Regions from separate parts of the Microbulbifer sp. ALW1 genome, predicted to be linked through region 2. Evidence: predicted binding sites of a transcription regulator. Region 2 holds the regulator's gene; each other region holds the start of a gene.
What was found. Region 2 encodes PhoB, which activates phosphate uptake and scavenging genes when phosphate is short. Its sites were predicted from a motif close to TGTCATAAANNTGTAACA; they were not measured.
Positions count from the first base shown of each region.

Region 1: a site for PhoB is predicted at 1,374-1,391, ahead of GRX76_RS10550 (OprO/OprP family phosphate-selective porin). Genes of this name have one in related genera too.
Region 3: a site for PhoB is predicted at 1,174-1,191, ahead of GRX76_RS06290 (ethylbenzene dehydrogenase-related protein). Genes of this name have one in related genera too.

Region 1 is NZ_CP047569.1:2,545,100-2,547,365, forward strand. It holds gene GRX76_RS10550 (OprO/OprP family phosphate-selective porin) at 10-1,251, opposite strand; gene GRX76_RS10555 (TraB/GumN family protein) at 1,714-2,266, opposite strand, start outside.
Region 2 is NZ_CP047569.1:737,411-739,676, reverse strand. It holds gene ubiA (4-hydroxybenzoate octaprenyltransferase) at 1-708, shown strand, start outside; gene phoB (phosphate regulon transcriptional regulator PhoB) at 839-1,543, shown strand; gene phoR (phosphate regulon sensor histidine kinase PhoR) at 1,777-2,266, shown strand, end outside.
Region 3 is NZ_CP047569.1:1,534,033-1,536,298, forward strand. It holds gene GRX76_RS06290 (ethylbenzene dehydrogenase-related protein) at 1-1,125, opposite strand, end outside; gene GRX76_RS06295 (TonB-dependent siderophore receptor) at 1,339-2,266, shown strand, end outside.

The sequences.
Region 1 (2,266 bases), 1.8 Mb from region 2:
GGGGCTGGGTTACCAGCCAATCTGAGCTCGAATACCAAACTGGTCGGTGTTATCGCCAGTGAAGTCATCGTCACCCATGATGTAATTGAACATAAAGCGCACGTTGCGGTTGGCGTAGAAATTGAGGCCGACGGTCGTGCTGCTGGCCTCCAGGAAATCGTAGTCGCGGTTTTCCATGGTGTCGTAGCGGAAGGTCAGCTCCCAGGCGCCACCCCACAGGCCGTCACCACTGGGTTTGGCGGAGCTGAACGCACCGCGTTTCTTGCTGTAGGCCTTGTGTTCACCGGTCAGCATCCAGCTGCCTTGCACGTACCAAGTGTGGACTGTCTGGTTGTCGATGTAACAGCCGAATTCGGGATCACAGGGGAAGGGCGCGGGGGCGCCGAAATCATCTGCGTAATCCTCTTCCGAAATAAAGAAATCGCCCTCGAAGCCACCGATTACGTATTCGGCCTGCAGGTACAGCGGTCCGTAGCTACCTGCCAGTTCGAGCCCGGCGGTGGTTGCGTCGCCACCCAGGTTGCCCGGAGTGAGTGCCATCAACTGGGACGGGCCGCGGCGGCCAGCGTAATCTGCTTCGGCAATCAGGTCGGGGGAGTTCCGGTTGGCGTTCTCAAAGCTGACATAGGTGCCAAAGTGCAGCGTTTTTTCGTCCGTGTTGATGGGGGCCCAGGCGAGGCGTCCGGCAGCGCCGACACCTTCATTGCGAGGGGTACCCGCATCCCGCAGGTTGAAGGCCATCATGCCCAGGGTGAAGCAGTCCAGTACGCCGGTCCAGCCGATGCCCTGCTGGAACTGATTGCCGTCGTAGAGCCCGGTAGCGCTGGAAAAAGGGCGCTCCAGCATGGTCAGCTCGTTGGAGCTGGTCATTTCCGCCATGGAGCGGAAGGGCTTGAGCTGGCCGATGCGGACTTCACCGTTCAGGAACTTGTGGGAGATAAATACATCGCGGTAACCGCTCAGGGTGTCGCCGCCGGTGAAGTCTTGCTCCAGCACGTAGCCCCAGTCGTAGATGTTGCCCTTCAGGGTAATCCGTGCGCGACGGAAGTCGGTGGTGCTGATGGGATCTTCGATATCAGTGTCAAACAGGTAAGTATCGAAGTGAATGCGCCCGCCGAGGGAGGCAGAAAAGTTGCCGTCGTCCGAGGTTATCTTAAGACCGCCTTTGGTTTCCGCTTCGTCGGCCGTTGCGGTACCGGAGAGCAGGCTGGTCAGGGCTATGGCCATCAGGCTCTTGTTAAAGCAGTGCATGCGTCAGTTCCTGTGTCGTCTGGTTTATTTGAACGCCGCGGAGTCTAGCAGGCAGCTTTCGCTGTAAGAAATTAGAAACATTTTTGAAACATCTCTTATCCATAAAAACAGATGCACCCAAATGTAATATTTCTGTAACAAGCGAGTGGTAGGAGCCTGGGCCTGGTGCTTGTCAGTTACCGGGAGGGGCAGCGTGTGCCAACGGGTGGCTGGTGTCGCTAGCGGGTGTCGATACTGAACATCGTCACAGGGCGCGGTCACCGCTAAACATCCGCTTCAGCATAAACCGCGTATTGGGGGCGGGTAATGAATGGGCCAGAGAATGGCGCTGCGAGCTTCGAGTAGGGCTGTTTTCCCTACTGGCCTGGGGGAAGGACTCTACACCCATCGCTAGTGTGTCGCCAGTACGTCGCCAGTGATACCGCCAAGGAAGGGATTGCCGCCCCTGGCGATGGGGCAAGTCTAGATTTGCTTGATCGTGAATCCGGATTGCTTCAGAAGTGCGGTGATCGAGGCATCACCCACAAGGTGGCCGGCACCAACGACAACAAACAGTGATTTGTGCTGTTGGCTGAGCGCCTCGATCTTCTTGGCCATCTCCCGGTTGCGTTGGAAAAACAGCAGTTCATACAACTTGGTAAATTCCGGGTGTTCCTTCTGCCCCTCAACAATCACCAAGTTATACAGCGCATCCTGATCGCCCGATTTCCAGGCTTTGGTGATGCGCGGGACGAAGGTGTCCATCTCGGACAGTTGCTCCAGGGTCTGTTGCAGGTAGAGTTCCGGCTGATCCAGGCTGTTCAGCATGTGCAATTGCTGCAGGACGCTCTCCAGTTCCAGAATGGTTTTTTTGCCCCGGTGTGCTTGAGTGAGAAAGTGGCGGTCGATTCCTGCCGTGGGATCCAGCCCCCGCGCCTGCATTTCCATCAGGCTGAGGGTAATCATGGCGATTGCCGGGCGCAGGCGATTGAAATTCTCTTCCGGCAAATTCCGTTCGCGCAACCACGCCTGGAGT
Region 2 (2,266 bases):
GTCATCCTGACCCGCGCGGCCGGCTGCGCGATCAACGACTTTGCCGACCGCGGGATCGACGGGCACGTCAAGCGCACCAACCAGCGTCCACTGGCGACCGGTGCCGCCACTCCCAGAGGCGCCCTGATGCTGTTTGCCGGTTTGATGCTGCTGGCCTTCCTGCTGGTGCTGACCACCAACACGCTGACCATTCTCATGTCGCTGCCCGCGCTGGCGCTGGCCTTCTGCTATCCGTTTGCCAAACGCTATACCCACTTGCCGCAGGTGGTGCTGGGCGCGGCCTTCAGTATGGGGATCCCCATGGCTTTTGCGGCGGTCACCGGCGAGATTCCAGCCACTGCCTGGTTGATCTTTACCGCCAACCTGCTGTGGACGGTGGCCTACGATACGTTTTATGCCATGGTGGACCGGGACGATGACCTCAAAATCGGGGTCAAATCCACCGCAATTCTGTTCGGCGATATGGACCGGATAATGACCGCCTGCCTGCAAGGGATGGTGATTGTGGCACTGCTGATGCTGGCGGGCCGCGCCGACCTGGGTGGCCTCTACTACGCGGGGGTTGCGGTAGCGGCGGGGCTGTTTGGATACCAGCAATGGCTGATTCGCGACCGGGAAAGAGATCCCTGTTTTACCGCGTTCCTGAATAACAATTGGGTCGGCGCTGCCATTTTTGCGGGAATTTTATTCCACTATCTTGTCAGCTAGCCACCTGCGCTTGCTCTCCAGCCGGGATTCACGAACGCCTGTCATATATTTGTCATTAAAGTGACGTTAAATGGCCACTCTAAGATATGTCCATTGAGTGACAACAAAATAGTTAGGGTATGGCAGCAAGATGCATAGCAAGACGATTCTCATAGTCGACGACGAGGCCCCGGTCCGGGACATGTTGCGAATAGCCCTGGAGATGGCGGATTACCGCTGCCTGGAGGCGGAAAATGCCCAGGCGGCCCACGCGCTGGTGATCGATGAGAAGCCGGACCTGATTCTGCTGGATTGGATGCTGCCGGATGTGTCCGGGGTTGAGCTGGCCCGCCGCCTGAAGCGGGATGAGCTGACGTCTTCGCTGCCGATCATTATGCTGACGGCCAAGGGTGAGGAGGATCACAAGATCAAGGGGCTGGAGACCGGCGCCGATGATTACATCACCAAGCCATTTTCTCCCCGTGAGCTGGTGGCGCGCCTCAAGGCGGTGTTGCGCCGCGCCGGGCCGAGTACACCGGAGGAGCCGTTGACGGCGGGTGGTCTGGTGCTGGATCCGATCAGTCACCGGGTGACGATCAATGGCAACCCGGTGGATATGGGGCCGACGGAGTTTCGCTTGCTGACCTTTTTCCTGTCGCATCAGGAACGCGCCTATACCCGCACTCAGCTGCTGGACCATGTCTGGGGTGGCAATGTGTATGTGGAGGAGCGCACTGTGGATGTGCATATCCGTCGCCTGCGCAAGGCGCTCACCGTCGATGGCCACGAGCGCTATATCCAGACAGTGCGCGGCACCGGTTACCGCTTTTCTGTACAGACAGTGGAAAGGGTGTAATCCTACCCCTCTAAATTTTTGGCACTCCGTTGTGAGAGCCCGGTGGCGGCTGAGCACCGGGGGCGGATTTTCAGGACCGCTGTGAATACATCCCTGTACGCTTCGTCGGCGACATCCCTGTCGCCGACGATCCTGAAAACCCGCTCCCGGCACTCAGCCTTCGCTTAGAGTCCTGCGCACGGCTCCGGCATTCGCAGGATGCACCCACCCCAAAACAAGATGGCCCAACCATCATGCTCGATCGCAGTATTGGCGAGTTCTCGCGTTTTATCGTCATCGCCCTCGGCACCACCATTTTCGGTTTTTCCACCGGCCACTGGTGGCTGGCACTCTGTTCCGGCCTCACCGTTTACCTCTTCTGGTTGCTCTGGCAACAGAACCAGTTCGATCGCTGGCTCTCCAATGGCCGCCGCGGCCCGGCGCCCACCAGCTTCGGGGTCTGGGGGGATATTTCCGACGATTTCTATCGCATGCAGCGCCGCCACCGCAAAGAAAAGCAAAAGCTCCATTCCATGCTGCGCCGGGTGCAGGACAGTACCAGTGCACTGCGCGAGGGGATTGTTGCGCTGGAAGATGAGGGCAATCTGGCCTGGTGGAATCCGGCAGCGGGACAGATGTTGCGGCTGCAGACGGACGATGCGGGCCAGCCGCTGGTGAATTTTGTGCGCGACCCGCGCTTTGTGGAGCATATCTATCAGCGGATGTCGGGGCGGCGCGGCGGCT
Region 3 (2,266 bases), 800 kb from region 2:
GTACATGTCGTTGGTGCGCACCGCTTTCCAGTGCCACAGGTCGTGCAATTGCCCGTCGCTACTGTAGTGGTACCCCTTGCCGTGCCAGTTGGCGGGGCGCTCGGCCAGTGGCTTGCGCCCCAGGTGCGCGGTACCCGCGGCCGCAAAGGTGCAGCTGGAAGAAAGTAGTACCGCGAATTTGTCTTCGTAGAAACGGGTCTCGTCAAAATTGTGGAAGCCCTGTTGCTGTACTTCCCAGCCCTGTGCTGTTTTCAGCAACGGCAGGTGCACCAGGCTTTGGCTGTCGTCGCGCCAGCGGGCCGATAGATAAAATTCCTCGCCGTTGCTGAGTGCCCGCAGGGTGATCTCGGTGGCGCCTTCATCAAAGTTGGTGCCGCCATCGGTGTAGACAGTAATGGGCATTGCCATTTGCCACTGCGGCTCGTCCGCGTTGCCGTCAATCTCTATGGGCGCGTGATCCGGGTCGAGCAGTGGTATAGCGGTGACTTCAAGCCGGAACTGGCTTTGCTGACTGGTAAAAAGCCAGGTGGCGGTAAAGACCAGAACAGCAACCCCGAGCAATGCGCCGCCGATCCATTGCCGGCGCCGGGAGCGATGGCCGGACCTGGGGATTGCGATCAGTGCCAGGGACTGTCGCCCCCAGCGCGCCAGATACAGTCCGGCGTGGAACACTAGATAGAGCAGGGCGCCGAGGGCCGCGAGGAAGTGCCAGTCCCGCGGGTTCAACCCGATTCCCCAATTCCCCCAACCGTAAAACAGCAGCCAACCGCTGAGCAGTGACAACCCCAGAAGCGGGTAGCCGGCGCGAATGATCGCCCGGTGCCAGCCGGGCCAGTGTAGGTCCCGGGCCTTTTTACTGTCGGTGGAGATTGCGCGGGCAGTCCGGTGGGCAATACTGGGAAATACGCGATAGGCGATGTAAGCAATCACTACCAGTGAAAACACCACCGCGCTCACGAAGTGCCATTGGATGACCCCGCCCTGAGGCAACAGCTCTTCAAACTGGCTTACCTGCGGGCGGGTGAGGCTGGCGATACGCAGCCCGGTCAACAGGCTGCACAGCAGCGCACCTGCGGCGCAGGTGTGCAGCAGTATCCAGCGCAGGCTTTTGCGGTTGGCGGCCACCGGTTCCCCCGAATCAATGTGTAAAAAAGTGCGAGGTTAAGATTACCCGGTGGCAGTTTGATGACACGGGCGACGGGTAGGGTGATCTGGGGCGCACTTTTGATTATTTGGCCGTCCGATCATCAAAATCTAAATGATAATCTGTTGCATTTGCATGTTTCTGTCTTTAGACTCGCGTCCCAAATTCAAGGGGTAGTTCCTGGGGACTCGAAAATGCCATCCAAGCAACGTCTGTTTGCCAGCTCTCTGCTGGCAGTCGCACTGACCGCGGCCAATGCCACCATCGCCGCGGAAGGGAAGTCTGAAAAGCTCGAGAATGTCGAGGTGGTCGGTGAACAGGTAGATTCTTACCTGGTCGAGGATATGAACACCGCTACCGGCCTGGGCCTGTCCATCATGGATACGCCACAGTCTGTCTCCGCGATTGGCAGTACCCAGCTCGACGATTTCAACCTGTACAACCTGAACGACGCGCTGCTGGCAGTGCCCGGCATTCAGGTCGAGAGTGTGGAGACGGATCGCACCTATTATTCCTCCCGCGGCTTTGACGTGACCAACTTCCAGGTTGACGGCGTTGGCCTGCCGTCTACCTACGGCAACCGCAGCGGTGAGACCGACACCTCGATCTACGAGCGTATCGAAGTAGTGCGCGGTGCCAACGGCTTGATGAGCGGCGCGGGCAACCCTTCTGCCACGGTCAACATGGTGCGCAAGCGTCCTACCGATGACCTGCAAATGTCGTTCAGCGCTATCGCCGGCTCCTGGAGCAGCCTGCGTCTTGAGAGCGACATCGCCGGCACCCTCAGTGATGGTCTGCGCGGCCGACTGGTGCTGACCAAGGAAGACAAGGAGTCTCACCTGGACTTCTACGCCATGGACAAATCCGTGGCCTACGGTGTGCTGGAAAAAGATCTGGGCGAATCTACCCTGCTGACCCTGGGTGCCAGCTATCAGGCGAGCCTGGCAGACAGCCCGCTGTGGGGTGCCTTGCCACTGGTGTACTCCGATGGCTCCGCCACCGACTACGATGTGTCTGCCTCGACCTCTGCCGAGTGGGCCTACTGGGACAATATCGAGCAGGAAGTTTTCGCCGAGCTGAAGCACCAACTGGCCAATGGCTGGGAAGTCAAAGGTTATTACA